2 regions of the Paenibacillus sp. FSL R5-0473 genome follow, and region 2 is predicted to be linked to the other one. Evidence: riboswitches for the same ligand, from Rfam matches in the RefSeq annotation. Region 2 holds a riboswitch; the other holds the start of a gene.
What was found. Region 2 has a riboswitch for glycine ahead of gcvT (glycine cleavage system aminomethyltransferase GcvT). Riboswitches for the same ligand answer to the same signal wherever they lie in the genome.
Positions count from the first base shown of each region.

Region 1: another riboswitch for glycine. It lies ahead of sdaAB (L-serine ammonia-lyase, iron-sulfur-dependent subunit beta); the one in region 2 lies ahead of gcvT (glycine cleavage system aminomethyltransferase GcvT).

Region 1 covers NZ_JBBORL010000001.1:5,381,060-5,397,882, reverse strand. The annotation lists gene MKY28_RS23625 (BglG family transcription antiterminator) at 1-751, shown strand, start outside; gene MKY28_RS23620 (ketose-bisphosphate aldolase) at 769-1,647, shown strand; gene MKY28_RS23615 (PTS fructose transporter subunit IIABC) at 1,663-3,588, shown strand; gene MKY28_RS23610 (phosphate ABC transporter substrate-binding protein PstS family protein) at 4,075-5,001, shown strand; gene pstC (phosphate ABC transporter permease subunit PstC) at 5,117-6,052, shown strand; gene pstA (phosphate ABC transporter permease PstA) at 6,055-6,942, shown strand; gene pstB (phosphate ABC transporter ATP-binding protein PstB) at 6,955-7,710, shown strand; gene MKY28_RS23590 (phosphotransferase enzyme family protein) at 7,895-8,926, shown strand; gene MKY28_RS23585 (hypothetical protein) at 9,004-11,937, shown strand; glycine riboswitch at 12,072-12,196, shown strand; glycine riboswitch at 12,201-12,337, shown strand; gene sdaAB (L-serine ammonia-lyase, iron-sulfur-dependent subunit beta) at 12,476-13,165, shown strand; gene sdaAA (L-serine ammonia-lyase, iron-sulfur-dependent, subunit alpha) at 13,155-14,093, shown strand; gene MKY28_RS23570 (YhgE/Pip domain-containing protein) at 14,282-15,496, shown strand; gene MKY28_RS23565 (helix-turn-helix transcriptional regulator) at 15,551-16,063, shown strand; gene MKY28_RS23560 (alpha-glycosidase) at 16,204-16,823, opposite strand, start outside.
Region 2 covers NZ_JBBORL010000001.1:602,550-619,372, forward strand. The annotation lists gene MKY28_RS02790 (leucine-rich repeat protein) at 1-219, opposite strand, end outside; gene MKY28_RS02795 (MSMEG_1061 family FMN-dependent PPOX-type flavoprotein) at 459-1,046, shown strand; gene MKY28_RS02800 (iron-containing alcohol dehydrogenase) at 1,140-2,303, shown strand; gene MKY28_RS02805 (protease) at 2,581-3,117, shown strand; gene MKY28_RS02810 (flotillin family protein) at 3,181-4,731, shown strand; gene glcT (glucose PTS transporter transcription antiterminator GlcT) at 4,897-5,751, shown strand; gene ptsG (glucose-specific PTS transporter subunit IIBC) at 6,039-8,090, shown strand; gene MKY28_RS02825 (HPr family phosphocarrier protein) at 8,168-8,443, shown strand; gene ptsP (phosphoenolpyruvate--protein phosphotransferase) at 8,436-10,148, shown strand; gene gcvPB (aminomethyl-transferring glycine dehydrogenase subunit GcvPB) at 10,395-11,834, opposite strand; gene gcvPA (aminomethyl-transferring glycine dehydrogenase subunit GcvPA) at 11,972-13,327, opposite strand; gene gcvT (glycine cleavage system aminomethyltransferase GcvT) at 13,324-14,460, opposite strand; glycine riboswitch at 14,678-14,778, opposite strand; glycine riboswitch at 14,782-14,904, opposite strand; gene gcvH (glycine cleavage system protein GcvH) at 15,249-15,641, shown strand; gene MKY28_RS02855 (PTS mannitol transporter subunit IICB) at 16,061-16,823, shown strand, end outside.

The DNA of each region.
Region 1 (16,823 bases), 4.8 Mb from region 2:
ACCTGAAAATGAAATCGGTTACTTGACGTTACACATTATGGGCATTATTGAGAACTCTCAAGATAACAGAAAACGGATTGCAATTATTTATGGCAAAAATCTATTAGTCGGCAAGCTATTGGAGCGTAAGATTAATCTCTATTTTCCGAATATTAGAATCGATAGTCTATTAGCTAATCATGAAATACATCTTCTTCCCGAAGGAATTGAAACGATTATCACAACGAGCGAGATTGCGGAACAACAGCAGTTAAATGTACAAAATATCATTCTGGTAAGTGAAATGATTACAAGTGATGATATGAAAAATATTTCGATTCAGTTAAATCGTGGACTACTCAAATATTATTTATCACCAGATGATGTTTTTTTCCTAAATGAAGACAATCCAATTGATTTGCTAAAAAAACTTACAGAACTAGGCGATATTCAGCATTTATATACCAGTATTGTGGAAAGAGAAAAAATGTCGAGTACCAATATTGGGAATTTGGTCGCGATGCCCCATCCATTTGATTGTGGAGATAACAAAAAACTACGTGTACTGGTAGCGATTAATAAGCAGAAAATGCTATGGGGTGATCAGATGGCGCAGATCATTTTTCTGTTTATTCCGCCGAAAAATCAGAAGGTGAATAACACCAAATTTTTCGAAGAAATTTACGATGTGTTTAAACAGACCAATATGACAGACAAACTACTTCATATCACCAATTACGATGAATTTTTGGAAGTCTGGTCTTCCAAATAAATCTAGGAGGAATTCAAATGTTAATTAATATGAAAGATTTACTTAAAGTAGCGTATGAAAATAAATTTGCAGTCGGATCATTTAATGTAGCCAATAGCGAGTTCGTCAAAGTGGTCATTACAGCCGCAGAGGAGCAGAATTCGCCTGCAATTATGCAGATTCACCCGAATGAAATTGATCTAGTCACTGATGGGTTTATAGCCTATGTGCGAGAAGCGGCATCCAAGTCTAAAGTGCCGTTTGTTATTCATCTGGATCATGGAGCGACGATCAAAGATATTACGCGTTCGATTCGCAATGGGTATACATCAGTCATGATGGATGCATCTCATTTACCTTTTGAGGAGAATATTGCGGCAACCAAGGAAGCGGTTGAACTGGCTCATCTGGTCGATGTATCTGTAGAAGGTGAACTAGGTACGATTGGGAGTAATGAAGGCAGCTCGGAAGGTGGAGCTGACGAGATTTTGTATACGAATCCAGAAGAAGCGGCGATTTTTGTAGAACAAACAGGTATCGATACACTTGCTGTCGCTGTAGGTACTTCACATGGTATTTATCCTCAATCCAAAGATCATTCGATCAAAATCGATCGTTTGAAACAAATTCATGAAAAAGTAAAAATTCCGTTAGTGCTGCATGGTGGATCAGATAATCCTGATGAAGAGATTAGAGAAGCAGTGAAGCATGGGATAGCGAAGATCAATTTATCAACCGATATGAAGCGAGCATTCTACAACCAATTAAGAGTGACACTCGATGCGAATCCGAATGCATATGAACCGGATCAACTGATGCCTGAGGCGACCAAAGCGGCAACAGAACTGGTGAAGAAAAAAATGGATCTGTTCGGTTCTACAGGTAAAGCATGCCTTTATAAACTGGGAGAAATTTAAGAGGAGAGATCCATCATGAAGATTTCTAATGTCTTAAAACCAGAAAATATCATATTAGATGTCACCGCTACGACCAAAGCAGAATTAATAGATGAATTGTCGCAAAAGTTAAACGATAACGGCTATTTAAGCGATATTGAGCAATTTAAAAAAGATATCTGGGCACGTGAAGAACAGGTTCCTACAGAAGTGGGATTCGGAATAGCCATTCCACATGCCAAGTCTACTGGAGTACAGTCCCCTGCCATTATTATGGGCAGATCATTAAGCGGTATTGAATATAGTACCGAATCATGTAATTTATTTTTTATGATTGCAGTCGATCAAAGCTCTTCATCAGAGCATTTGCAAACATTATCCAAAATTTCGACCTTTTTGATGGATGAACTATTTAGAGCGAAACTTATCCTTGCTCGAGATCAAGAAGAGATTGTCCGTTTATTTGAACAGGCAGAAGAACAAGATGCGCAGGCGCTTCATAGTCCTAAAAAGTATGCAGGCAAAAAAGTGGTTGGAGTTACAGGCTGTCCTACAGGAATTGCCCATACGTTTATGGCCGCGGAAGCATTGAAAAATGCGGCCAAGGAACTCGGTGTACACATTAAAGTGCAAACCAATGGATCAACAGGTGTTGGAAATCAATTGACTCCTGAAGATATTGCTGAAGCTGATGGTATTATTGTAGCGGCAGATGTTAAAGTCGATATGGATGTTTTTGGCGATCGTTCAGTGATCAAAACCTCTGTCAAAAATGGAGTCCATCATGCACAAGAGTTAATTGAAGATGCGATTGCTGGAAAAGGTGTCGTTTTGAATCAAGGCAACAGTAATCTTAAAGAAGCAAAAGAAAAAACACGCTTAAAGCAGCCTAAAATATACAGCCATATTATGAATGGTGTATCCTTTATGATTCCTTTTGTAGTCGCAGGCGGTATATTGATTGCGCTTTCGTTTATGTTTGGTATTCATGCGGCTGACCCAAATAGCCCGGACTATAATGCTTTCGCCGCTTTTTTAAGTACAGCAGGGGGTAGTGCTGCTTTTGCATTGATGGTTCCTGTATTAGCAGGGTATATTGCATATAGTATTGCTGACCGTCCAGGATTGGCACCTGGTATGATTGGTGGGATGCTGGCAACTATCGGAGGTTCCGGATTTTTGGGAGGTATGCTGGCTGGATTTATCGCCGGTTATACGATCATAGCTCTGAAAAAATTAGTCAAAGGCATTCCTGACTCACTGCAAAGCCTGTCACCTGTGCTGATCTTGCCATTAGTAGGTTCATTTATAACCGCCTTGATTATGTATTTTGTCATCAACAGTCCGATGGCTTGGATCAATGAGTCGTTACAAGGTTGGCTAAATGGTTTAACAGGTTCTAATGCTATTTTATTAGGAGCACTTCTGGCAGGAATGATGGCATCTGATATGGGAGGGCCGATTAACAAAACAGCATCTGCATTTGGACTGGCGATGTTCGCCAATCAAATCTTTGAACCTTCTGCTGCTCTGATGGTTGGAGGTATGGTTCCGCCACTGGGTATTGCATTAGCTACAACATTATTCAAGAATAAATTTTCAATCGAAGAACGTAATGCAGGCAAAGCCGCTTATATTATGGGTGCGTCGTTTATTACAGAAGCCGCGATTCCGTTTGCTGCAAATGATCCCTTGAGAGTTATTCCATCCAATATTGTAGGTGCAGCGATTGGTGGAGGAATGAGCATGGCTCTAGGTATTTCGTTACAAGCTCCTCACGGTGGAATCTTTGTTATTCCCATTGCGGCAAGTAATCCATTACTGTATATTGTCTGTATTTTAGTTGGTTCCATCATTACAGCTTGTATGATTGGATTGTTAAAGAAACCTGTATATCAACCAAAAAGTAATTCAAGCGACCCGTCAGATAAAAAAGCCTTAACAACTATGAAATCTGCATAAATTCTCTAACCAGCTGGTGCTCATGCACTGGCTGTGAGGCAGTTGTTTGTTCTATATAACGGATTGATTCAATATCTACATTAAGTATTTACACAAGGCCAGCCTTTTATAGGGCAGGCCTTCTTTGCATACTTCCCAGGCAGGAGATTGAAATGCCTGAGATTCAACGAGCACTGACACAGCGAAGGGAACGGAACGATTGTGGAAAAGCGAAGCGTTCGCCTTTATCCCCGGATGTATTCCTTGGAAAAAGTAAATCATATAAATCCGGGGATAACAGCGATTGAAACAACGTCCGTTCCCGTAGCGACACTTCAGCGCCAAATTGAATCCCAGATATTTCAATATACAGCCGATATTTTTAACATTGCGTTTACAAAACACTGATTTTAAGATGACATACCGAAACTACAATGAGTAAAGAGTTGATGGTGAACAAACAAATTCACAAAACGCCATCACTACATTGGGGGAGGAAAACAAAACATGTTTAAAAAGTTGCCGTTTATTTTGATGACCTTAACGTTCGTACTGGTACTCGCAGCATGCGGATCGAAAAATGACGCTGGTACAGAGGGTGCCGCAAGCAATGGATCAGGAGAAGCTGCTACTGAGCTTAGCGGTAACATTCTGGCAGTCGGATCGACAGCATTGCTACCTCTGGTAGAACAAGCTGGACAGAAATTTATGGCAGTTGATGAATATAAGAACGTAACGGTTCAAGTTCAAGGTGGCGGTAGTGGTACTGGTTTGACACAAGTATCTGACGGACAAGCTACAATCGGTAACTCTGATGTATTTGCAGAAGAGAAACTGGAAGACGAAGCCAAAGTAAAAGAATTGGTTGATCATCAAGTAGCAGTAGTAGCTATGGCACCAGTTAGCAACAAAGATGCAGGTGTAGAAGATTTGACGAAGCAACAACTGATCGACATCTTCTCCGGTAAAGTAACAAACTGGAAAGACGTTGGCGGCTCGGATAAAGCAATTGTTATTGTAAACCGTCCGAGCAGTTCCGGTACTCGTGCAACTTTTGAGAAGTATGCATTGGGTGCAAAAATGGGTGATATCCAAGGTTCGATTCAAGAAGATTCTTCTGGTAACGTAAAAAAATTGGTATCTGAAACGCCAGGTGCTATTGGTTACCTCGCCTTGTCTTACTTGGATGACAGCTTGCAAGTGTTGAAATACGAAGGTGTAGAAGCAACAGTTGAGAACGTAGAAGCAGGAACTTATCCAGTGTGGGCTTACGAGCACATGTACACGAAAGGTAAGCCAGATGCAGCAACACAAGCATTCCTGGACTACATCTTGAGTGACGAAATTCAACAAAATGACGTGACAGAACTGGGATACATTCCAATGTCAGGTATGAAAGTAAAACGCGATGCAGCAGGTAATGTGGTTGAGTAATCTTTGAACTTGCGCATACAGCGAAAGAGGCGGACTTAGGTCCCGCCTCTTTACGCGGTTTGCTCTAAAATAATCCCATATTTTGCATTAATTCTACTATAGAAGGATGGTTGTTATGGAACAGACCGAAGGGGGAACGGTAATGAATAACAAGTTGAAACCGCGCCGGCCCTTAAAAGAGAAACATTATTGGGAAGAGTGGACGGGACGGATCTATACGTCGATTTGTGTCGTTTTCCTGATCGTTGTCATGTTTTCCATTGTTTATTTTGTAGCGTCTAAGGGGCTATCCACATTTTTCCAAAATGGAATAAGCATCAGCGAATTCCTTGGTGGAAAAACGTGGAATCCGACCGGAGAACCTGCGTTCTACGGGGCATTACCGTTCATCACAGGTTCTTTCATTACAACCTTGCTTGCAGCATTGATCGCAAGTCCGCTTGGCCTGTGTGCAGCGCTCTTCATGACAGAGATTGTTCCGGGTAAAGGCAAAAAGATCTTGCAGCCTGCGATTGAACTCTTGTCCGGAATTCCATCCGTTGTATACGGATTTATCGGTCTGAGCGTCATCGTACCTTTGTTGCGCAGTATCTTTGGTGGAACAGGCGTCGGGATTGCAGCCGGATGTCTTGTTCTCGCGGTAATGATTCTTCCTACGGTGACAAGTATTATGGCAGATGCATTGTCCGCGTTGCCAAAAGGATTGCGTGAATCCTCCTATGCACTGGGTGCCACTCGCTGGCAAACCATCTACCGTGTCATTATTCCAACAACTTTGCCAGCTTTGTTGACAGGTGTCGTTTTGGGTATGGCCCGTGCCTTTGGTGAGGCTCTTGCTGTACAGATGGTTATCGGTAATGCACCGCATGTTCCAACATCCTTGCTCGAATCAGCTTCAACATTAACAAGTGTAATTACACTCAGCATGGGTAACACCACGATGGGTTCTGTTCATAACAATGCACTGTGGAGTATGGCGCTTGTCCTGTTGGTGATGACATTTGTCTTCGTCATTCTGGTTCGCCTGCTTGAAAGGAGAAACCGGGTATGAAAATGAAGGCAAAGACGGTAGATAAAATTGCAACATCCGTTATCGTTGTACTAGCCCTGTTCATTGTTATTCTATTGCTCGGTCTGCTTGGCTTCATCATGTATAGAGGCATTGGGCATATTAGCTGGAACTTCCTGACAAGCGCACCACAGTTGCTTAAGGGTGGCGGCGGGATCGGTCCACAGCTCTTCAACTCCGTATTCTTGCTTGTCCTGACTTTGATTGTTACCATTCCACTCGGATGGGGCGGCGGGATTTACATGGCGGAATACGCCAAACCAGGCAAGATTACCAGCTTCATTCGTCTGGTCGTTGAAGTATTGTCATCATTCCCATCCATCGTTATTGGTTTGTTTGGTCTCTTGCTGCTAGTAAATCAATTTGGTCTTGGTTTCTCCCTAATCTCGGGTGCCTTGGCTCTGGCGATCTTTAACTTGCCACTGATGGTACGGACTACGGAGCAGGCCTTCCGTGCCGTTCCGAAGGAACAGAAAGAAGCAGGTCTGGCGCTTGGACTGTCCAAGTGGAAGATTATCACTTCCATTCTACTGCCTGTGGCATTGCCGAGCTTGATTACGGGTACGATCCTGGCATCGGGCCGGATCTTTGGTGAAGCAGCAGCGCTGATGTTCACCGCAGGTATGAGTAGTCCACCATTGGACTTTACAGATTGGAATCCGACGAGTCCAAGATCACCGCTTAATCCTTTCCGTCCGGCAGAGACACTTGCTGTCCATATCTGGAAAGTGAATAGTGAAGGTATTGGGCCAGATTCCAAAGAAGTGGCAGCAGGGGCATCCGCCGTGCTTGTCATTCTCGTGCTGGCGTTCAATCTAAGTGCACGCTGGATCGGTCGGGTTGTATTCCGCCGCATGACAGCTTCGAAATAAGGAGGAACCAACATGGCCATACCTTTTGGTACGGAACAGTTAAGCATATATTATGGACATTTCCAGGCGGTCAAGCAGATTAGCCTGACGTTTCCTGAAGCAAGCGTAACGGCTCTTATTGGACCGTCTGGTTGCGGTAAATCCACGTTCCTCCGGTCGCTGAACCGAATGAACGACGAGATTGCCGGTTCCCGTACAGAGGGACATATCTGGATGGACGGTAACGACCTGAATGAGCCTGGAACCGATGTAATCAAGCTTCGCCAGAAGATTGGCATGGTGTGGCAGAAGCCAAATCCTTTTCATAAGTCCATCTACAACAATATCGCGTTTGGCCCCCGCTACCGCGGTACGAAGAGTAAGAAGGCACTGGATGAAATTGTGGAAAAAAGCTTGCGCCGTGCTGCGCTCTGGGACGAAGTAAAAGACAGACTGCATGAGTCAGCTCTGTCTCTCTCTGGGGGACAACAGCAGCGCCTGTGTATCGCTCGCGCTTTGTCTGTTGAACCACAGATTCTGCTGCTCGATGAGCCGGCATCTGCACTTGACCCGGTATCTACGGGTAAAGTTGAAGAGTTGATTACCGAGCTCAAGAAGGAGCTACGGATTGTTATTGTTACCCATAACATGCAGCAGGCGGCACGAATCTCGGATTACACAGCTTATTTCTATCTGGGAAGCATGATTGAGCACGGGGATACAGAGCATATTTTCACGAACCCGGACAATCGTCTGACGCAAGAATACATTATGGGTCGTTTTGGTTAATTGGATCATGGAGTGTAACATAGAGCAATAGACAGAGAGATAGAGAAATAATAGAGACAAAAGAAAGCACAGTGCCTGGACGGTTGTTCGGGGGTTGTGCTTTTTTAATTTATAATTTTAGTGGGATTTTCTGTATGCGGGATAAACATTATGCTACGATATTTAGTGTGAAGAGAACGTTTACATGACTTCGAAGGAGATGTTGATAATCACTACGGATCAGATGTCTTACGACCATATGGCAGCTCAGATTATACAGAACTACACTATTGAGAAACCTGTCGTTTCATATATTCGTCATAATGAGAATCTGACGTATCATGTCGTTGATGAAGCAAGTGGGCAGAAGTATCTGCTACGTATCCATCAAGCCGCATATGCAAGTATGACCGGCATTCAGCATACGCTTCCTGCGCTGGAGGCAGAGATGAACCTGCTTCATGAGTTAAACGCAACGACAGCATTGCGCATGCAGCATCCGGTACGGAATGTATCGGGAGACTGGGCCACGGTATGGAAAAGTGAAGCGGGTAAAGAAATCTGCTGTACAGTACTGGAGTGGATTGAGGGAAGGGACATCCAGCAGGGAGAACGCCTGACAACAGAGCAGATCTATGATCTGGGGGCACAACTGCAGATGCTTCATCAATATGGGCGTGAGCAGAATCAGACAGATCGAACAAAGGTGCGGCCGGCATATGGCAATAGCCATGAGAACTTGGTCATGCTAGGGCAGCTAGAGGAAGGTGTCCGACTGGGGATTTTTACAACGGAAGACTTTGATCTGCTTCGTGAGACGTTTGAGAACATTAATGAGCAGTTAGAAACATACCCGCAACACGCAGGGACATGGGGGATCATTCATGGGGATATTACTCGCAACAATCTGCTGATAACGGAGCAGGGAATTTCCATGATTGATTTTTGTCTACACGGTTATGGTTATTATCTTTTTGATGCCGGAGGGGCAGCACTTATGTTCAATCGGGAGGAACGTGACATATTTTTATCCGGTTATACCCAACAGATCGCACCACTGACGGATCGTGATATCCGGTTAATGGAAGGGTTTATGTTGATCTTTACACTGGGTTATTATGCCTTTCAGATGGCGAATGAGTCGAGGCACGAATGGATGAAAGATCGCATGCCGAAGCTATGCAGCAAGTATTGTAGACCCTATGTACAAAATGAGCGTATTTTCTATGAGTTGTGACGACATCTACTTGTTTGTTACATATACATAAAGGATGATCATGACCCGGCGAAGGCTGGCAGAGGAGGCATCCATGTATGGCTGTTTTATCAACAGGCCCCATTGAAAATAATGTTGTTGCGGGAAATGGGCGTCCTACCCAGAGAATTACGATAAGGCTGGATAATAGGAATACAATTAGTATTTATACAGTTCTTGTTCAAGGATATTATTTGGTAGGCGTACGTACATTATATATCGAAGAGTTTTTCAATGTTTTGCCTAATCAGGTAATAACCAAGGATTTTTATGCGGATTTGGACGGGTTTGAATTTGTTTTTACAACGGATGATGCTACTGTGGAGGATGTGCAGATTTCGGTCTGGGGGAAAAACCAGAATGGAGAACTGGTCACCGCTCATCGTCTCGTATCTGAGGAATTACTGGGGGCATACAGCGGTGGTATTTCAGGTGTAACTGGAGCCACCGGTGTTACAGGTGCAACAGGCGTGACAGGAACGACCGGAGATACTGGATCTACAGGTGCAACGGGAATAACTGGAGTGACTGGGGCAACTGGTACGACAGGTGTACCGGGAACGACTGGAGATACTGGAGTAACAGGCGCAACGGGGGTAACAGGGGCGACTGGAGGTACTGGAGATACGGGAGCGATAGGACTGACGGGAACGACCGGAGTCACTGGTGTTACAGGTGCAACGGGAGTAACAGGAACGACAGGAGCCACTGGTGTTACAGGTGCGACAGGGACGACCGGAGTTACTGGAAATACAGGTGCGACAGGTGCGACAGGTGTAACAGGGGTGACCGGAGTCACTGGTGTTACAGGTGCAACAGGCGTAACAGGGACGACTGGAGGTACTGGAGATACGGGAGCGACAGGACTGACGGGAACGACCGGAGTCACTGGTGTTACAGGTGCAACGGGAGTAACAGGGGTGACCGGAGTCACTGGTGTTACAGGTGCAACGGGAGTAACAGGGGTGACCGGAGTCACTGGTGTTACAGGTGCAACGGGAGTAACAGGAACGACAGGAGCCACTGGTGTTACAGGTGCGACAGGGACGACCGGAGTTACTGGAAATACAGGTGCAACAGGTGCGACAGGTGCGACAGGTGTAACAGGGGTGACCGGAGTCACTGGTGTTACAGGTGCAACCGGAGTAACAGGAACGACCGGAGTTACTGGAGATACGGGAGTGACAGGACTGACGGGAACGACCGGAGTCACTGGTGTTACAGGTGCAACAGGCGTAACAGGAACAACAGGAGGTACTGGTGTTACAGGCGCGACAGGCGTAACGGGTGCGACCGGAGTTACAGGTGCAACAGGCGTTACAGGGACGACTGGAGTTACTGGAGATACGGGAGCGACAGGACAGACGGGGACGACGGGAGTCACTGGTGTTACAGGCACGACTGGAGGTACCGGGGTTACAGGTGCAACAGGCGTAACAGGGGCGACTGGAGATACTGGTGTTACAGGTGCAACCGGATTGACGGGAGCAACAGGAGTCACTGGTATAACAGGTGCGACAGGACAGACGGGGACGACCGGAGTCACTGGAGATACGGGAGCGACAGGACAGACGGGGACGACGGGAGTCACTGGTGTTACAGGTGCGACAGGTGTAACCGGAACGACTGGAGATACTGGGGTTACAGGTGCAACAGGCATGACAGGAACGACGGGAGTCACTGGTGTTACAGGTGCGACAAGCGTAACGGGGACGACCGGAGGTACTGGGGTTACAGGTGCGACAGGCGTAACAGGGACGACCGGAGGTACTGGGGTTACAGGTGCGACAGGCGTAACGGGGACGACCGGAGGTACTGGGGTTACAGGTGCGACAGGCGTAACAGGAACGACTGGAGTCACTGGTGTCACAGGTGTCACAGGTGCAACAGGAGTATCGGGAGCGACTGGAGTTACTGGAGATACGGGAGTGACAGGACTGACGGGAACGACAGGGGTCACCGGTGTTACAGGTACAACCGGATTGACAGGAACAACAGGAGGTACTGGTGTTACAGGCGCGACAGGCGTAACGGGTGCGACCGGATTTACTGGAGATACGGGGGTGACAGGACAGACGGGTACGACCGGAGTCACTGGTGTTACAGGCGTAACAGGGGCAACTGGAGGTACCGGGGTTACAGGTGCTACAGGCGTAACGGGAACGACGGGAGTCACTGGAACAACCGGGACGGCCGGAGTAACGGGAGCAACGGGAGCGACCGGAGTCACTGGGGCTACAGGTGCGACAGGCGTGACCGGAACAACCGGGACGGCCGGAGTAACGGGAGCAACGGGAACGACCGGAGTCACTGGAGCAACTGGTGCGACAGGCGTAACAGGGACAACCGGGACGGCCGGAGTAACGGGAGCAACGGGAGCGACCGGAGTCACTGGGGCTACAGGTGCGACAGGCGTGACGGGAACAACCGGTACGGCTGGTGTAACGGGAGCAACGGGAGCGACCGGATTCACTGGGGCTACAGGTGCGACAGGCGTGACGGGAACAACCGGTACGGCTGGTGTAACGGGAGCAACGGGAGCGACCGGATTCACTGGCGCAACAGGAGCTACTGGATCGACAGCAGCTTCTGCCCCTGCGGATTCTTCCTTGTTTGCTGATAGCCAGACCACGGCGTTGGGTCTTTCATTAGTAGCTGAAACGACGATTCAGACACTTAATGTACCTGTAGTGGCAGGTCAACGCGTGAAAATCGATAATAGTACACAAGTAGCAATAGTTGTAGGGTCTAACTGGAGTATTGCGTATAACATTAATCTGAGACGTAACGGAGTGTTAATTAATCAATTGCAACTCTCACGAACCGGTAATGCTTCGGGAACGTTGAGGTTTCTTTCCTCCAACACTTACGTGGATACATCCCCGACTACAACGACTAATGCATACACGATAAGTATCCAATTTACGACAACTAGCAACGTCACGAGTGCCTCAGCGGAAGTGAGAAATCTGAATGCTATTCGTTTCAGTTAAAATAGACATCGAACTTATGATAATTACACGTTACTTTTGTTGACATATATGATGTTGTACATTACTCTATGGGTATACTTGATCAAAAATTTAGAAATATACCAATTCGAATCGAATTAAGATAATACAGCGGATGATAACGAGCGGGAGAGACCTGGATTAGCCGAGCACAATGGCTAGTGCTCAGGCACCGAAGGAGCAAGCTGCTGCGCACCCGGCGCAGTGGTTAATCTCTCAGGTAAATGTACCATCGTTGGACGCAACTCTGGAGAGTGCGCGAACTGCGCCACCCAAGGGGTATATGATCAGTCAGCCCGGTGAACTTGTCTGTAATCGCAGGCAGTGCACCCTTGTCGTGAGACACTGCTGATCGTGAAACTCTCAGGTATCGAGGACAGAGAGAGGGCCTAAGGCCTTCTTCTGTCCTTTTTTGATGTCATCATATCCAAAAAAAGGGACATTGTAGATGAAACTCCTGGATCGAAATGACGAATACATTTTACAAATATGAATCATGATTAATAATGGAGGGTTACAAGTGCGATTTAAAGATGTTTTCTCAATTATTGGTCCATCGATGACGGGGCCTTCAAGTTCACATACAGCTGGAGCGGCAAGGTTAGGGAGAATTGCTCGACAGTGGCTAGGATGTACGCCAGATCGTGCCCGGCTGACGCTGTACGGTTCATTTGCAGATACGTATCAGGGGCACGGAACAGATCTGGCACTGATCGGTGGTCTGCTGGATTATGTCACAGACGATCCGCGTATCCCGGATGCAGAGCAATACGCAGAGGAAGCGGGCATGGAGGTTGAGTTTTATACAAGTGGCCTACCTGCTCCTCATCCAAATACGGTCAAAATTGAGTTGTGGCATGGAGAACGTGCCTGCTCCTTAATCGGTGCATCCATTGGTGGTGGAAGCGTATCGGTGCATTCGATGAATGATTTTCGTGTTCAGATTAGTGGTGAGTTTCCAACACTCGTTCTGCGACATGCAGACAAAGCAGGGGTGCTTGCATCGGTAACGTCCACGATCAGTTCATCCGGGGTTAACATCGGGTACATGCAGGTGGACCGGAAAGCCCGTGATGGCGAAGCGCTTACCGCGATGGAAATGGATGGTGTGCCTAATCCTGATATGCTCAAGCGTCTAAGGGAACTCGATCATGTGCTGGACATTCGTGTCATTGATTTGAAGAGAGGAGTTGATTCGGATGCGGTTTAAACATTTGCACGAACTGAATACGATCTGTACAGCGGAATCCAAAACCATTGCTCAGCTGATGATCGAGGAGCAAGTTCAGGAGACCAATACACCGGAAGCGGATGTTGTGAAGCAGATGTCTGAATATTATCAGGTGATGAAGGAAGCGGTACGCAAAGGGTTAACGGAAGATACAACATCACGCAGTGGATTAACAGGTGGAGACGGCAAAAAAATGGCCGAGTACATTCGCAAGGGTGAGACTTGCTCAGGAGATGCTTCCGCACTTGCCATGGCGTATGCCCTGTGTGTATCTGAAGTGAATGCCTCCATGGGTCGGATCGTGGCTACACCAACAGCCGGTTCCTGCGGCATCATCCCGGGTGTGTTTATCAGTTCACAGGAGCGATTTGGCTGGACGGACGAACATTTGGTGAACGGGTTGTTCTGTGCGGGAGCAATTGGTTATGTTATCGCGAACAATTCATTTATCTCCGGAGCCGAGGGTGGCTGTCAGGCGGAAGTGGGTTCCGCTATCGGCATGGCTGCGGGTGCCATGGTTGAACTGCGTGGAGGTACACCGGAACAGGTCGTTCATGCCGTTGGTTTGGCGTTAAAAAATACACTGGGCCTTATCTGCGATCCGGTCGCAGGCCTTGTTGAAATCCCATGCATCGTCCGTAATGGACTGGGTGCAGTTACGGCGCTGGCTGCGGCTGACATGGCCCTGGCCGGAGTGCGTAGTGCCATTCCGTCAGACGAAGTCATCGATGTCATGCTGGAAGTAGGCAGTGCGATGCCGAGCCGTCACCGGGAGACAGCCCAAGGTGGACTGGCCCAGACACCTACCGGCCGCAAAATGATGCAGAAGTTGGCTAAACCAAAGGCAAAGCGTGCCGAGCCTGAGGCTGAGTCCCCTGCTGAAAATGACGTACAAACTAAGGCATAAATCGGATTGATATGAAAAGCCGGTACAAATCTTCCTGGTGAAGAGATGTATCGGCTTTTTTTGTCTTTTTCCAACGAAGAAAAACAAAAAAACATTGACGATTTATATATCGATTAGATATATTAACAACTGTCATATATCAATACGATATATAAAAGAGCGAAACAAAACTAAAGGAGATGGATAGAATGAAAGGTATTTTCCAGACGAGTCTACTGTTTTTGAAAAACGGAGCCACCATTGTAGGTTTAATTACGGCTGTGCTGTTTCAGGTTTTTTTTAACATCATCTGGCTTAGCGGATACGACCAGGTTAACGAAAGAATGACTCAATTGGCTGTCACCATCGTGAATGAAGATGGGGTAGCGGCTGAACCAGTGGCTAAGTCTTTGGCGGCAGGTCTGAATTTCGAGATCAAACCATCTGAATCGATGCAAGAAGCACGACAGATGTTAACGGATCGGAATGTGTACATGATTATTGAGATTCCATCAGGTTTCATGCAACAGGCAGAAGACTTGTCAAAACCGATGACAGTGAAGTATGTGATGAACGAATCAAACGTGGCTACCGTGAAAAGTGTGATGCAGAACGTAGCCGCACAAGTTACAGCGACGTTGAACCGTGAAGTACAAGAGAATGGCATTCGCGGAGTGCTGAATCAGTCCGGTATGACTGCTGATCAGTCCGATGCGCTGGCGCTTGGGTTGTCTTCACGCGTGGAGGCAGAAGTGGAGCGACTGAATCCTGTTGATAATTTTTCTTTTTCCATGGTACCGATGTTGATTGTAACGGCTACGTTTACTGGAGCGATGTTGCTTGGCATGAATCTGCAGAAAGTATCTGGTGAACTGAGTAACAGGGCAGGGAAATGGGAGCGTTTCTGGGCGCGCAACATCGTTAATGTTGGTGCTGCATTTATTGTCTCGCTCGTTGGGTCGGGGATGATGCACGTTATGGGGGTATCGTCAGCAGCCGGTTGGTTCATGTTATGGCTGTTCCAGTTGCTGGTCACCATATCTTTTATACTCATGGCTCAGTTGAGCTTGTTGTTGCTTGGCAATGCTGGGGCTTGGTTAAACAGTGCGCTGTTGCCTCTGCTGATGCTGTCCTCGGGATCAACGATTCCGCGAGATGTAATGCCTGACTTCTACCAAGGGATCGGTCATTATCCGCCAGCGACTTATGCCGTAGAAGGGATGATGAACCTTGTGCTCGGAGGAAACGGAATTGGCCGGGATGCGATGTTGCTCGCCGTAATCGGTGGTGTAACACTGACTCTGGGTGCGCTTTGCATCTGGATCAGACGCTCCGGCCCGGTACGTTCTGAAGCTCGTAGGGAGGACCAGCCTGCTGCTGTGCCTGTTGCTCTGAAAGCAACCGTTTCGTCATCTGATCATTGAACAAGGGGTACTGATTGTGATACGTTAAGGGGAATGGAAAGGAGCGGTACACCGATGAACACGCAGCATGTCATCCTCGGAATACTGCACAATCAGCCAAGTTCCGGATACGAGATCAAGCAGTACTTTGAACAATATTTTTCATTTTTCTTTGATGCCAGTTTCGGCACCATATATCCTACACTTGCGAAGATGGAAAAGTCAGGATTGCTGACTAAGGAATCGGTGAAGCAGGAAGGGAAACCTGATAAGAACGTGTATTCATTGACCCCTGAAGGAGCAGCGCAATTTCACGCCTATTTAATGAGTCCTTTGGAAGCTGAGGTATTTCGTTCTGATTTTCTGATGCGGTTGTATTTCGGAGAGTTGGCGGATGAAGATACCGTAACGGGTTGGATATCCAGCCAGTTGAAGCGAAAGGAAATGTTATACGCTGAACTTCAGCGCCAGATGGAGGAATTCGGCGAACGTATTTCGCCTGCACAGCGTCTGTGTCTGCAAGTGGGGCTTGTACAATATGAGGCCACCATCCAGTTGCTCAAGGAACAGCTGGTTCGGCCAGAGTAATCCATGGCCATAATGAATAACGTCAAAATCAAATAGGTGCTCCACAGATCAGGAACAGATCTGGGAGCGCCTATTTCGTTTGATATGCCGATGAACTGAACAGACTCCAGTCTTGCATATGAGCAAGTATAGCTTGGTGTTTATATGAGACTAGTGCTCAGTACAGCATATCCATACGCGGGCAATTCAATGGCGAGTACGCCATCTTCCTTGGCCGTACGATGGTTTCCGCCGAATAACTCGGTCCATTCCTCGTCACCGGCCTCCAGCTCGACAATAGCCGTCTCTTCTGATCGATTGAACAGAACCAGAATGCGTTCCTCCTCATTTTGTCGCTCAAATACCAGTTGGCTGCCATCGGGACGAGCCTGCAGGAAACGAACGGTGCCTTCTGCACGCAGGGCAGGATGAGCATGACGTAGGGAGATCAGTTTCTGATAAAAGTCGAACAGCTCTCGGTCCTGCTTCGCTTCATCCCATTCCATGCATTTACGGCAGCCCGGATCATGTTCGCCGTCCATGCCAATCTCGTCTCCGTAATAGATGCACGGAGCACCCATATAACTGAACTGGAATAACGCAGCCAGCTTCATCTTGCGCTGGTCGCCTTCACACAGTGTGAGCAGCCGCGTGGTATCGTGGCTGTCCAGCAAGTTGAACGCCACTTCGCTGGCCTGAAGCGGATAACGGGATAACTGTCGCCCGATGGAGTTTGCGAACTGTTCGGCGTGCATCGTATTTTTCACAAAGAAAGCATTCA
Region 2 (16,823 bases):
AAATGCTTTTTCACCAATAGAAGTAACTGGTTGACCTCCAATGTTTTCGGGAATAATGACATCTTTCGAAGTGCCTACATAGTCGTTTATTGTGATTCCATGAGCATTAGCGCTCGTTATGAAGTCTTTTTCTTTATTCGGCTCAGCATACATAACCATCTGTCCCCAGGGTACGAGGAACATTAACAGAGCAAAGACGAAGATGCTTGCTTTTTTCAATCCAATAACCTCCTTAATATTTATTTTAAGAATTTTGAAGTTCTTTTGGTTACAGTACAACTGTTCGATGAGATTAACAATACTGAATCTTCAATAGGTGACCCGAGGGGACATGGGGGCGCGGTATTTGAATGACGGCACTCATATTCGTTCTCAGAAATGGAAGATGTCAGTTCCCGCATGTATAATGGTGGAAAGCCATTGAATACATAACTCAATGAAGAAACGGGGACGAATAATTGGAAAAGAAGGCATTGAATATTCCGTTTATTACAGATGCTGAGGAACTGCAAGGCATGGTGGGTGAACCGCATGAACATGTGCGTAACAAGGCAATTTCATTTGTGGATTCACATGTTCAGAACTTTATATCCATGTCACCATTATTTTTCCTCTCCACCTCCGATCGTGATGGAAAAAGTGATGTGTCACCTCGGGGTGATGGAGCAGGATTTGTGAAAGTCTATGATACATATCGGCTCGTTTATCCCGAACGCCCAGGCAATCGGCGGATAGACTCGTTGTTGAACATGTTGTCGAACCCTGGTATTGGTATGCTCTTTTTGATTCCGGGTATGAATGAAGTGTTGCGTATTAATGGCACAGCATCCATTACCAAGGATGAGGAATTCATCGCCAGTATGGGCTGGAGTGGTAAAACCATAGGTGCGGCTGTCATTGTAGATGTGGAAGAGTGTTTTATCCATTGTCCGCGGGCATTCAAACAGGCTGGATTATGGGCCTCAGAAACATGGGTAGATGCTGACAATTTGCCTTCAACGAGCGAGATGTTTCGAGCCCATTTGGAGATTAACGGGTTGTTATAAAGTGAGTGACTATCGATTTGTTTTTCTATAAACAGGGTACTATAATTGGAGTTGCACTAAAAATTCTAAACTCCATTGGAGGCGACAATAGATATGAGATCTTTCCAATTCTATAATCCAACCCGGCTGATTTTCGGCAAAGGACAACTGGAAGCATTGAAAACAGAAGTGCCGAAATACGGTAAACGGGTTCTGCTTGTATATGGTGGCGGCAGTATCAAACGCAGTGGTCTGTACGATCAAGTAATCGGTTTGCTTAAGGAAGCTGGAGCAGAAGTGACTGAGCTGGCAGGTGTGGAACCTAACCCGCGTCTTTCTACGGTGCATAAAGGGGTAGACCTCTGTAAAACAAATAACATCGACCTGATCCTCGCTGTAGGTGGAGGTAGTGTACTAGACTGCTCCAAAGCTATCGCTGTAGGTGCCAAATATGATGGCGATATGTGGGATTTTGCTCAGCGCAAAGCCGTTGCACAGGACGCTCTTCCACTGGGTACGGTATTGACGATGGCAGCAACGGGTTCGGAAATGAACTCCGGTTCGGTTATTACGAATCAGGATACACAAGAAAAATTGGGCTGGGGTAGCGCATACTCATTCCCTGCATTCTCTATCCTGGATCCGGTGAATACATACACTGTTCCGCTGGACCAAACGGTATACGGCATGGTGGATATGATGTCCCACGTATTGGAGCATTACTTCCATCTGGATGCCAATACACCGGTTCAACTCGGTTTCTGTGAGACGATTCTGCGTACTGTCATGGAAGCAGCGCCACGTCTGGTTGAAGACCTGGAGAACTATGAACTGCGCGAAACAATTCTGTATTGCGGAACAATGGCACTGAATGGCGTACTGAATATGGGTCTCGCAGGAGATTGGGCAACACATAATATTGAACATGCGGTTTCCGCAGTGTATGATATCCCACACGGCGGTGGACTTGCAATCTTGTTCCCACACTGGATGAAACATAACCTGGACGTGAATGTGGATCGATTCAAACGTCTGGCAATTAATGTATTCGAAGTGAACCCTGAAGGCAAGTCGGACAGACAGATTGCTGAAGAAGGTATCGATGCGCTCAGCAAATTCTGGACATCCATTGGTGCACCTAACCGTTTGGCAGATTACGATATCGATGACAGCCAGATCGACGTAATGGCTGACAAAGCGATGCTGTTTGGCCCATTCGGTAATTTCAAGAAACTGCAACGGGAAGATGTTGTATCCATCTACAAGGCTTCTCTGTAATTCTATAATCACTGCAAAGTGAAAGGACACATTCTGTTGTCCAATAACCGCAAGTCTCCTTCATGGGGGCTTGCGGTTTTTTCGTGTATTCGGCTGTACACGTGAATAATGGAGGAACTTGAAGCAAGGCGAACAGAATGTCGTGATAATACCCATTATCGGGTTCAGAATACAATTGAGGAAAGATTTTGAAACATTTCCCCCCTTGCTACGTATTTATTTACATGTGGAATGCTCAGTTAGGATGAATTTGCGGCAGAGAGAGGAGGAACAGGGGATGGAAACAATTTATTGGGGGTGTCTAATCGGAGGGGCGATATTTGCGGTTGTCAGCCTTGTGCTGGGTGACTTGATTGATGGCTTGCTGGACGGAGCCTTCGAAATGCCAGGTCTTGATTTTTTCAAACCCGTTGTGTTAGCTGGTTCCATTACAACCTTCGGTGGGGCAGGTATTTTGCTGACACGTTATAGTTCATTAAGTGCGATGTCGGGTCTAATATTATCCCTGCTTATAGGTATTGCTGCAGCCATGCTGGTATTCTTCGCATATATCAAACCGATGCGTAACAGCGATGTCTCGATTGCATTTTCAATGAAAGAGTTATCTGGGAAAATTGGGGAAATCACCATTCCGGTGCCGGAAAAAGGTTTTGGCGAAGTGATGATTCGTTTTGCATCCGGCAGTACGATTCAAACGGCATCCAGCTTTGAACAGCTCCCCATTGCGGCGGGAGCACGTGTAGTTGTGGTGGATGTTGTAGATGGTGTACTGCGTGTGTCGGAATGGGATGAAAATGTACTTAAAGATTTATAAAGTATTCTTATCACCTAAGTAGTTTAAGCACTCATCATGAATGAATAAGGGGAGAGATGTGGAATGGAAAATTTAGATTGGGATGTTTTGTTGATTCCGATAGTTGTGGTCGGTGTCATTCTGATTTTGGGATTGGCTTTCTGGGCGAGATACAAAACGGTTGGACCGGATGAGGCGATGATCGTTACGGGATCATTCCTGGGTAGCAAAAATATCTCCGATGATGATTCTGGACGGAAAATTAAGATTGTTCGTGGTGGCGGTGCATTTATCCTACCGATATTCCAGCAATCCGAGTTTATCTCCTTATTGTCCCACAAGCTGGATGTCTCCACACCTGAAGTGTACACGGAGCAAGGGGTTCCGGTTATTGCTGACGGTGTAGCTATTATCAAGGTTGGAGGCGCTGTAGAAGACGTTGCTACGGCAGCTGAGCAATTCATCGGTAAACCTGTAGAAGCGCTGAGAAGCGAAGCACAGGAGGTACTGGAGGGGCATTTGCGGGCCATCCTCGGTACAATGACGGTGGAAGAAGTATATCGGAACCGGGATAGGTTTGCGCAAGAGGTTCAAGGTGTAGCAGCTAGAGATCTGAAGAAAATGGGCCTTCAAATTGTTTCATTTACCATCAAGGATGTTCGTGATAAACAGGGCTACTTGGATGCTCTCGGTAAACCGAGAATTGCTGCTGTGAAGCGTGATGCCGAGATAGCTGAAGCGGAAGCGATGCGTGATGCACGTATTCAGAAGGCCAATGCGGAAGAGCAGGGTCAAAAAGCAGAGTTGCTGCGTGATACCAATATCGCTGAGGCAGCCAAAGAGAAAGAACTGAAAGTAGCCACGTTTAAGCGGGATCAGGATACAGCCAAAGCGGAAGCCGACCAGGCGTACCATATCCATGAAGCTCGTGCGAGACAGACCGTGGTGGAAGAAGAAATGAAGGTTGAACTCGTTCGTAAAGAACGTGAGATCGATCTCCAAGAAAAAGAAATCGTCGTACGTGAGAAACAATACGATGCCGAAGTGAAGAAAAAGGCAGAAGCGGATCGTTATGCGGTAGAGCAGGCTGCCGAAGCGGATAAAGCCAAAAGAATGCGTGAAGCCGATGCAGTACAGTATTCCATCGAAACACATGCCAAAGCAACAGCTGAGCAGAAGCGACTTGAAGGTCAGGCCATGGCGGATGCGGAACTTGCCAAAGGTACAGCAGATGCAGAAGTTATTCGTTTGCGTGGTCTTGCAGAAGCAGAAGCAAAAGAAAAACTGGCCGAAGCGTTCCAGAAGTTTGGCGAAGCAGCTGTACTCGATATCATTGTCAAAATGCTGCCTGAACTGGCTGGTAAAATTGCAGAGCCAATTGCATCCATTGATAAACTGACGGTGGTAGATACAGGTAAAGGTGAAGGTGCGGCACGAGTGAGTAACTATGTTACTGAACTTATGGCGACCGCTCCAGAGATGCTCAAAAGTGTATCCGGCATCGATGTAGAGCAGCTGATTAAAGGCCTTACGAAGTCTAAAACACCTGCGCCAGTTGCCATTCAACAGAGCGAGGCTGTTACAACTCCTTCTATAATCGACAAGATTGTGGAAAGAGCTGGAGTTGACGAGTAAGAAGCACTTCGATTCTTGCATGGTTGCTCTATTGACCTTAAGGCGAATTTTTGTTACTTTTTAAGCGAGACGTCCGGCGCGGTTTGCCCGCTCCGGGTGTCTTTTCGTTCGTAACAGGGTGTGACTTAATCACACCTAAGATGGTGTGAAAAAGAGGTGCAAACAATGAGCAGCTTGCATGTAGATAAAGCGCTAAATAATAATGTAATCATTGCACAGCATCCAGAACACGGGGAAGTCGTTGTTATTGGTAAAGGCATTGGCTTTAACCGAAAACCGAGTGATCACATTCCATTGATGGCTGTGGAGAAAATGTTCATTTTGAAAAACCAGCAGGAGCAAGAGCAGTACAAACAGCTTCTTCCACAGGTGGATGAAGCACTGATCGAGATTATTAACGAAGTTATTACGTATATTGCAGAGCGTACGGACGTTCCTCTGAATGAACATATCCATATTGCATTAACCGATCACATTTCTTTCGCGTTAAAACGCAAGGAGCAGGGCATTATCATACAAAATCCATTTTTATATGAAACCCGCGAGATTTATCCTGAAGAATATCGAATGGGAGAATACGCTGTTCGTCTGATCAAAGAGAAAATGGGTGTAGATCTGGGGATGGATGAGATTGGTTTTGTTGCCCTCCATATCTATAGCGCAATGACCAATCAAAATATATCCCAGGTACGTGAGCATTCACAATTGATCACTGATTTGGTGAACCTGGTGTCTGATCAACTCGATTATTCGTTTGAAACGGAATCGCTGGATTACTCTCGTTTGCTGACGCATCTTCGTTTTGCCCTTGAGCGTGTTCGCCGTGGAGACAAAGTGGAAGAGCTTCATAAGTTGGATTCCCTACTTAAGTTAGAGTATCCCGAAATGTACTCGCTTGCATGGAAACTGACCAAAGTAATGGAGAAAAGACTGAAACTGCCGGTTTATCCTGCAGAGGTAGGTTATCTGACCATTCATCTGCAAAGGCTGAATCAGCGGAAGGAAGAAGAGAATAAGTGAGATCATTCCAGTGATGGAATGCGGAATTTATTTTTTTGGTGTAAAGGCTTGCAATAGATTAGAACTGGTGCTACAATGGTTTCCGTAATCAAGCAACTGAATAAACATAAGCGACGTGTTACTGACTCGATCAGGCATGAGTTAATTAAAGTGTGATTGTTCTTTCCTTGTACAGGGTATGCTATACCCCAAGGTTGGCACAGTTTACTTTATTAATTCATGCCTTTTTTTGTGTTCCCTTGCTTGCATCACAACATATAAATTAGACGAAAGGGAGAAACGACGCGATGTTCAAAAAGCTTTTTGGTGTATTGCAAAGAGTAGGTAAAGCTCTCATGTTGCCTGTAGCCATTCTACCTGCGGCAGGTTTGCTGCTCGGAATCGGTAACATGTTGGTTAATCCAGATTTCTTGCAATATGTAACGGCGCTCGACACCCCTTGGGTGAACTCGATCGCAACAATTATGATGAACGCAGGTCAGATCGTATTCGATAATCTGGCATTGCTGTTCGCCGTCGGTGTAGCCGTCGGATTGGCTGGTGGCGAAGGGGTTGCAGGTCTGGCAGCGATCATCGGTTATCTGGTCATGAACGTCACACTGGGTACCGCAGTAGGGGTTACTCCGGCCATGATCGGTGAAGTACCGGGTTATGCCAGCATCTTGGGCATCCCAACATTAAGTACAGGCGTGTTCGGAGGTATAATCATAGGTATTGCCGCCGCGCTGTGTTACAATCGATTTTTCAAAATCGAACTGCCGTCTTACCTCGGTTTCTTTGCAGGTAAACGATTTGTACCGATTATCACTTCGGTTGTTTCCCTCTTAATCGGGTTGCTTCTGGTGATTATCTGGCCGCCGATTCAAAATGGATTGAATACTGTATCTCACTTCATGGTAGATACAAGCCCGACATTGTCGGCATTCATCTTCGGAGTTGTAGAACGGTCATTAATTCCGTTTGGTCTTCACCACATTTTCTACTCCCCATTCTGGTTTGAGTTTGGTGAGTATGTGAACAAAGCTGGAGATGTCATCCGTGGTGACCAGCAAATCTTCTTCAATCAATTGCGTGATGGTGTGAACCTCACAGCGGGAACATTCCAAGTTGGTAAATTCCCGTTCATGATGTTCGGTTTGCCAGCAGCGGCACTTGCGATGTACCATGAAGCAAGACCGGAACACAAAAAGTATGTTGCAGGGATCATGGGTTCAGCTGCGCTGACCTCGTTCCTGACAGGTATCACAGAACCACTTGAATTCTCGTTCCTGTTTGTAGCACCAATCCTGTTTGCAGTACACTGTATCTTTGCAGGTTTGTCTTTCATGACCATGCAAATTCTGGGTGTCAAGATCGGTATGACCTTCTCCGGTGGGTTCATTGACTTCCTGATCTTCGGGATTATTCCGAACCGTACACCATGGTGGGACGTTATTATTGTCGGATTGATTCTTGCGGTGATCTATTACTTCGGTTTCCGGTTTATCATTCGCAAATTCAATCTCAAAACACCAGGACGAGAGGATGCAACGCCTGAAACAGAATCTGGCGGAGGCTCTGGTTCAACGGATGACCTGCCACATAACATTCTCGAAGCTTTTGGTGGCAAAGAGAATATCAAACATCTGGACGCTTGTATTACTCGTTTGCGGATTGAAGTTAATGAGAAATCCAATGTGAAAAAAGATCGTTTGAAACAATTGGGTGCATCTGGTGTACTTGAAGTGGGTAATAATGTTCAAGCCATCTTCGGAACACGTTCCGACACGATCAAATCTCAAATGCAGGATATTATTGCAGGTCGAACACCAGCACCAACGCCAGCAGCTGCCAAACCAACTCCTGAAGAGGAGAAGGCACAAGGTGAGCAGGGCGAGCGCATCGTTGCTGAGGATATCGTCATGCCAGTTAATGGTGAATTGCTGGACATTACAAACGTACCTGATCCAGTCTTTGCTGAGAAAATGACAGGTGATGGATTCGCAATTTTGCCACATGATGGTACGATAACTTCTCCTGTGTATGGTAAAGTGTTTAATGTATTTCCAAGCAAACATGCCGTGGGCATCATGTCCGATGGTGGTAAGGAAGTGCTTGTTCATATAGGTGTTAATACGGTGAAGCTGAAAGGTCAAGGCTTTAACGTACTGGTACAGGAAGGTGATCTGGTATCGGCAGGTCAGCCGATTATGGAAGTGGATCTGGAGTATGTCAAAGCAAATGCTCCTTCGATCATTTCACCAGTTATTTTCACTAACCTGCCAGAGGGCTCCACAGTAACTCTGAAGAAGAGTGGAGTGCTGAAAGTTGGCGAACAGCCAATCATTGAGATAAAATAAGAAGTGTTACGACGATGGCAAGCAAGTGTAAATATATGCAATGCCTAAACCAAACTACTGAAAGTGAGATGATTGTAATGCAACAAACATTCAGAATTACAGACGAAGATGGTATCCACGCACGTCCGGCGACAGCCCTGGTTAATACAGCAAACAAATTCAAAGGTGCAGAATCCTTTGCAGAAGCTAACGGTAAAAAAGTAACTTTGAAATCCATCCTGGGTGTTCTTTCCCTCGGATTGGAACAAGGCGACACCATCAACATCATCGTTGAAGGCGAAGGCGAAGCTGAAGCTCTTCAAGCTTTGACTGACGTTATGGTTAACGAAGGGTTGGGCGAAATTAATGCTTAATGTCTCCGGGATCGCGGCTTCGGCGGGTATTGCTATCGCCAAGGCGTTTATCTTGGAGCATCCTGACTACTCTGTAGAAAAACGCCAAATCAACGACGTTGACGCAGAGATCGCGAAACTCGACTCAGCTCTGGGTAAATCCCAGGCTGAGCTTGAGGCGATCAAAGAGCGTACTTTACAAGAGCTTGGCGAGAAAAAAGCTGAGATTTTTGCTTCGCATTTGCTCATTCTGAATGACCCGGAACTGATTGATCCGGTTAAAGCTAGAATTGCGGATGACATGATCAATGCAGAATTTGCTTTGAACGAAACGGCATCGCAATTTATCTCCATGTTTGAGAACATGAAGAGTGCATACCTGCAAGAACGTGCAGCAGATATGCGTGACGTTACCAAACGTGTGCTAAATCACTTGCTTGGTATCGAATTCATGAGTCCGGCTGAGATCAATGAAGAAGTAATCGTGCTTGCGGAGGATCTAACACCTTCCGACACGGCTCAATTGAACCGCCAATTTGTTAAAGGTTTTGCAACCAACATTGGTGGACGTACTTCTCACTCGGCGATTATGGCTCGCTCTCTTGAAATTCCAGCTGTTGTTGGAACCAAGGACATTTTGGCTCAAGCGAAACAAGGCGATATGATCATTGTTGACGGTCTGGATGGTCACGTACTGGTTAACCCTACTGATGAAGTTATTGCTGAATACCGCGCCAAACAGGAACAGTATGATGCACAACGTGCAGAGTGGAGAAAACTTCGTGATGAGCCAACGGTAACGGTGGACAACGTTCATGTTGAACTTGCAGCCAATATCGGTACACCAAATGATGTAACGGGTGTTCTGGAAAACGGCGGCGAGGCTGTAGGCCTGTACCGTACCGAGTTCTTGTACATGGGCAGAGACAAGCTTCCTTCCGAAGACATTCAGTATAATGCTTACAAAGCGGTACTGGAAAAAATGGAAGGCAAACCTGTCGTTGTTCGTACACTCGACATCGGTGGAGACAAAGAGCTTCCATACCTGGATCTGCCAAAAGAAATGAATCCATTCCTCGGCTTCCGCGCAGTTCGTCTGTGTTTGGACCGTCTGGATATCTTCCGTACACAATTGCGTGCATTGCTGCGTGCAAGCGTACATGGAAACCTGCGTGTCATGTTCCCAATGATCGCAACACTCGGTGAATTCCGTGAAGCAAAAGCTGTCTTGCTCGAAGAGAAAGAGAAGCTGGTTGCTGAAGGTATTGCTGTTTCTGACAGCATTCAACTCGGAATCATGGTCGAAATTCCTTCGACTGCAGTTCTGGCGGATCAATTTGCCAAAGAAGTGGATTTCTTCAGTATCGGAACGAACGATCTGATTCAATACACGATGGCTGCTGACCGCATGAACGAACGAGTGGCTTACCTGTATCAACCTTACAACCCAGCCATTTTGCGTTTGGTTAAAATGGTTATCGATGCAGCGCATCGTGAAGGCAAATGGGTTGGCATGTGTGGTGAGATGGCAGGAGACGAAACAGCAATTCCATTGCTGCTTGGTCTTGGATTGGATGAGTTCAGCATGAGCGCAACCTCCATTCTGCCAGCTCGTAGTCAGATCACCAAGCTGTCCCGTGCGGATATGCAGGAACTGGCTGCTAAAGCTCTGGATATGCAAACGGCTGAACAAGTCGTTGAATTGGTTCAAAGCATTCAAGCGTAATTTTGCCGGGGTTTCCTCCGGATTTGAGGTTTTTTCTTTTTCCGATAATGAGCTGCATTGATGTAGCGATTTTGCCGGTATCCGCGATTCATTGTGGATATCGGCTTTTTTTGTTATAAACGTTGAGAAATACTCTAACAGGATGATGGTGAGCTGTAAGATTGACATCAGTAAAAGGGAAGGCAACACAAAAAGCTCTTGCTGATTGGAACATCAGCAAGAGCTTTCGTGATAACAATGATTTGATTAACTGCAAGCGCAGTTCAGTACAGGTTTGCGAGCGGCGGTGGTTTCATCCAGACGAGTGACCGGTGTTCCGTAAGGTGCGTTGAGTACCAATTCTGGTGTCTCTTCCGCTTCTTTGGCAATCCGTATCATCGTATCAATGAACCCATCCAACGTTTCTTTACTTTCGGTTTCTGTCGGCTCGATCATGATGCATTCCTCCACGTTGAGCGGGAAGTACACCGTAGGCGGGTGATATCCAAAATCAAGCAATCGTTTGGCAACATCAAGTGTGCGCACACCGTATTGCTTCAAACCCCGACCAGACATGACAAATTCATGTTTACATACGCCTGGATACGGAATCTCGTAGTAAGGTGCGAGACGGGCCATCATATAATTAGCATTCAGTACCGCGCATTCAGAGACTCGGCGTAACCCTTCCGGTCCATAGGTGCGAATGTAGGCATAGGCACGTACCAGAATACCGAAGTTGCCGTAGTAGGCTTTCACCCGACCAATGGATTGATCGCCTTCACGATCGAATGCATACATACCGTCATCATTTTTGATAACCATGGGCTTAGGCAGGAACGGAACCAGGCGATTCTTCACACCAACTGGTCCGGCACCTGGTCCACCACCGCCATGAGGCGTACTCATCGTTTTGTGCAAGTTCAGATGCACCACGTCAAAGCCCATATCACCTGGACGGGTAATGCCCATAATGGCATTGGAGTTGGCTCCGTCGTAATACAACAAGCCACCAGCCTGGTGTACGATGGATGCAATCTCCTGAATGTCTTTCTCGAACAAACCAAGTGTATTCGGGTTTGTCAGCATCAATGCTGCTGTATCGGAGCCAACGGCTGCACGGAGTGCGTCCAGATCGACCAGTCCGTCTGCGCGGGATGGAATCGTCACAGTTTCAAATCCTGCAACGGTTGCACTTGCCGGGTTGGTACCATGCGAAGAATCGGGCACGATGACTTTGGTACGTTGTTCGCCACGACCTTCGTGGTAGGCACGAATCATCATAAGTCCAGTCCATTCTCCATGGGCACCAGCTGCTGGTTGCAAGGTCACAGCGTCCATACCTGTCAGACCTGCAAGGTCGTTTTGCAACGTATATAACAGTTCTAGTGCACCTTGAATGCTGGATTCATGCTGGTACGGATGGATTTTGGCGAATCCATTATAACGAGCAACATCCTCATTGATCTTTGGATTGTATTTCATCGTACAAGAGCCCAGTGGATAGAATCCGTTATCTACGCCGAAGTTGCGACGGGATAGCGCGGTATAGTGTCGAATAACATCTACCTCAAACACTTCCGGCAGTGCCGCTGCTTCCGAACGGAGCATTTCCCGGGGAATCAACGTATCGGCAGCCTGGCGAGGAACGTCACATTGTGGCAAGGAATAAGCGACACGTCCAGGGCTGCTGAGTTCAAAAATCAATGATTGTTCCGAAGCAGGAGATAAGGTCTGTGCACTAAATGTTGTATCCTTCTCAGGTTGAACCGAAGTGGAGACAGGGGTACCTGTTTCCGATTGTCCTTGTACCGATGTTGTCGTTGTCGTCGTCGTTTCCTGAGTCACAGCGATCCCTCCAATGCTCGTGCGAATTCGTCAATCTCTTCCTTACTGCGTCGTTCGGTAACAGCAATCAGCATATGTCCGGCAAGCTCAGGATAATCACGTCCAAGTTCATAGCCACCAATAAAGCCTGCATCCAGCAGTTTCAACTGAAGAGCATCCACGTCTGTTCCTTCAGGAAGCTTAATCACAAATTCATTAAATGTTGGTGCATTAAAAGTAAGGCTAACTCCAGGAATTGCAGTTAATGTATTCAGGGTGTAATGACCCTTTTGCAAATTCAGATCCGCGACATCGATCATACCCTGTTTACCCATGATGGACATATACACAGATGCGCTGAGTGCAAGCAAAGCTTGGTTGGAACAGATGTTGGATGTCGCCTTTTCGCGGCGGATATGCTGTTCACGTGCTTGCAGTGTGAGTACAAAACCACGTTTGCCGTTGCGATCCGTGGTCTGGCCTACAATTCGGCCAGGAATTCGGCGCATATGAGGCTGGGACACGGCGAAATATCCGCATGTCGGGCCGCCGAGTGAAGCGGCGATGCCAAGGGGTTGCGCATCACCTACAACGATGTCGGCACCCAGCTTGCCTGGGGCTTCCAGCAGACCCAGCGATAGCGGGTTTGCACTTACAACGAGCAGGCCCTTGTGCGCATGCACGAGGTCGGCAGCCTGCTTCACATTTTCCACAGCACCAAAAAAGTTCGGACTCTGGATCATGACAGCAGCGGTATCGTCCGATATGGCGGCTTGCAGGGCATCCCAATCAGTGACGCCATCCTTATAACCAATCTCGACAATCTCCAGACGGAGTCCGTGCGCATACGCCTGCAATACCTGACGGGCTTCCGGATGAACGGTACGGGATACGATGAGCTGTTTGCGACGAGTTGCCGCTGCGGCCAAATTACCGGCTTCCGCAAAAGCTGTTGCGCCGTCATACATACTGGCATTGGCTACAGCCATACCGGTTAATTCACAGATGTAGGATTGAAATTCGAAAATGGCCTGTAGTTCACCTTGGCTGATCTCAGGCTGATAAGGTGTGTAGGCAGTGTAGAACTCGGAACGGGAAATGACATGATTGATGACGGAAGGAACATGATGATCGTATATGCCTGCGCCGAGGAAGCTGGCGTGTGTTTCGAAATTGGCGTTGGCGCCGGCTTGTTTGGACATGTGACGTGTCAGCGCATATTCATCGAGTTTGGAGGATACAGGTAGCTCGCCCTGATAACGAATCTCTTTTGGAATGTCCTGAAACAGATCTTCCAGCGTATCCACACCGATGGTTGCGAGCATGGCGCTCTGATCTTGTTCAGTCATGGGAATGTAACGGTGCTTGCTCATGCTTGATCAGCTCCTTGAGTAGGTGTCTTCGACGTACGTGTCCGTTTATGAAAAGGGGTCTTCACGACCTCGGCTTTTAGTTTCTTGCCGCGGATCTCAATCTCAAGCGGGGTTCCCAGCGCAGCGTATTTGCTGTCGATGAGGGCAAGCCCCAGATTACGCTTCAATGTAGGTGATTGCGTGCCTGTTGTCACTTCACCAATCTGTACGCCTTCGGCGTAAATCGGATAGTGGGGGCGGGGAATACCGCGCTCCAACACTTCGATGCCGACCAGTTTGCGGGCGGGCCCGTCAGTTTTTTGCTGTAACAAGGCTTCGTGTCCGATAAAAGGTCCGGCATTCAGCTTCACAAACATGCCAACGCCAGCTTCAAGCGGAGAGATAGTTGCCGACAATTCCTGTCCATACAGAGGGAGCTTTGCTTCAAAGCGCAGTGTATCCCGAGCACCGAGGCCTGTCGGTACAAGTCCGTGACCTTCACCGGCTTGCATTAATCCATTCCAGACCACAGCAGCCTGGTCCGCAGGAACATATAGTTCAAAGCCATCTTCACCGGTATATCCGGTACGGGACAACAGTAATTTTACTCCACATACTTCAGCATCCTGCACAAAACGAAACGGTTCAATCGAGCTTACATCCGTATCTGTAACTTTCCCGATAATATCTACAGCCAGTGGACCTTGCAAGGCGAGCAGCGCCGTTTGCTCCGAATCGTTGGTCATACTTACGCCGGGGATCAAGTGCTCTTGCAGCCACGCCCAATCCTTGTCGATGTTGGAGGCGTTAACCACAAGCATATAATGCTGATCTTCCAGCTTATACACGAGCAGATCATCCACCACACCGCCATCTGGATAACACATCAGGGTGTACTGGGCTTGACCGGGAACTAGCGTGGTCACATCATTAGTCATCATTTGTTGCAAAAAAACTTCAGCCTGCTCACCCTGTACCGTGAATTCGCCCATATGGGATACATCGAACAGTCCCGCGCGCTCGCGTACCGCTTCATGTTCTTTCTGGATTCCGCTAAATTGTACCGGAAGCTCCCAGCCTCCAAAATCAATGCACCGTACGCCTTCGTATTGCTGATATAGTGGGAAGAGTGGTGTTCTAAGCAAATCGGACATCAAATCACCTCGTCATGGGCCGTGAGCCGGCCGGATATACAATCGTGGATCAATGAACCAGGGTATTTTTAAATTTTTAGCTAGATATTTTCATCACATAAGTATGGTAAGGGCAGCTATGGCAGCGCCGTTCTACATCCTGTTTTTCGTTTTTTGGGAAAAAGGAAAAGGACAGGCCAAAGAATCGGCATGCCAAGTAGCACGCTGTATTCTAAGGCTCTGTCCCTTGTACCTGAGAGTTACCCCGCTACGTTGTGCAGCAGGTTTCCCCTTGGGTGATCATAACGCCCGCACAGGGCGAATAGATGCTCTCCAGAGTTGCGTCCCGTAAAAGTCCTTTTGCCTGAGAGATTCACCCCCGCTTATCGGTGGTTTACTCCTTCGGCGTTACCTCATGTACATCCCGAATCGGGTGTCACGGGTAATCTCTCCCTTTACATTCATCCGCGGGTATAACATAGTCCAATAAACACATTTACTCCTCTCATTAAAACGTGAATCCACTACCGATGTCAAGAACGATATCATAGATAATGATTTAAAACCGAATATTTAATTTAGTTTTTATGTTATTGTTCGTGTATTTATAAAGAGTACGCTTACTATTCTAATATTCACCAGTATATGAAGAAAGAGTGTAATCCGGTTACAGGATTTAGAGGTGTTCAGCAAATAAATTGTGAGGTATCTTGACATTTGATTCAAAAATGTCATACGCTATGTTCTGGGAAAAAGGTTAAGGTCAAAGAACGCATGCACTCATTTAATGAAAAGCGAGGCGGATATCGATGAGCGAATTGAAAAGTGATTTCCTGTACAGTGAAGAGCACGAATGGGTGCAAACCGTAGGGGAGGATACTGTACGTATTGGCATTACCGAGTTCGCGCAGCATCAGCTGGGTGACATTGTGTTTGTGGAATTGCCTGACCTTGAAACCAATGTAAAAGCAGAGGACAGCATTGGAACGATCGAATCGGTCAAAACGGTGTCGGACTTGTTCTCTCCCGTCACAGGTTCAATTATTGCAGTGAATGATTCGTTGCAGGACTCCCCTGAACTTGTGAACAGCTCTCCTTACGAGGAAGGCTGGATGATTGAGATCCGTGTTGAGGGAGAACTGACAGCAGCATTGTCTACATTGATGAATGCAGACGCGTATCGGAAACATACGGAAGAATAGTTTTAACGAACTTGTACTTATTAACATATATTTTATAACCAAATGAAATGAGCTTCATATTGTTTTGACCTGTGTGAGCCGGATGCTTGCACAGGTTTTTTGTGCTTTAAAAGAATGGTTTTGAATGTGGATTGTAACAGATTGTGGATGTGAATCACCTGATTGGACCAAGCTATAGGTTAGAAAATGATTCTGGAAATGATAAAAGTCATAGGCGAAAAAAGTCTTGTGTACCAATGGGTTCAGCCATTATGCATCAATTAAAACGATTACATAACCTAATGTTGTCATCATTGTTCATGACGAAAGTACGCTTTCATTTCATTGAACAGGAGAGCATTCTCGCTTAGGATTACAGCAGGGGAGAAATGATACCCCTTTCATAAATCATAATCACTTGATCCAAGGAGGATAATACAATGAGTAATTTGGACCAATCGTCCAATTCCAAAGGTGGGCTACGGGTTGGTGTTCAGCGTTTTGGCCGATTCCTGAGTGGTATGGTCATGCCAAATATGGGAGCGTTCATCGCCTGGGGATTAATTACGGCTCTGTTCATTCCAACAGGCTGGTTCCCTAACGAGACGCTTGCACAGCTAGTTGATCCGATGATCAAATATTTGCTGCCACTGTTAATTGGTTACACCGGAGGTACGATGGTGCATGGTCAGCGTGGTGGTGTCGTCGGTGCCATTATGACCATCGGGGTCATCGTGGGTAGTGATATCCCGATGTTCCTCGGTGCCATGATTGCCGGACCACTGGCAGCATGGATTATCAAAAAGTTCGATAAATCCATTGAAGGTAAAGTTAAAGCCGGATTTGAAATGCTTGTTAACAACTTCTCAGCCGGTATTATTGGCGGGATCTTGGGGATTTTTGCGCTACTGGGCATCGGGCCTGCTGTAGAAGCGATTAGCAAAGTATTATCTGCCGGTGTACAGGGCTTAATGAATCTTGGTTTGCTGCCGCTGGTCAACCTAATCATTGAACCAGGTAAAGTATTGTTCCTGAACAATGCAATCAACCACGGGATTCTTACACCAATTGCAACAGATCAAGCGAGAGAATTAGGAAAATCCGTATTATACATGCTTGAATCAAACCCGGGTCCGGGACTTGGTATCTTACTTGCTTACTGTTTCTTCGGACGCGGAATGGCCAAATCTTCTGCACCGGGTG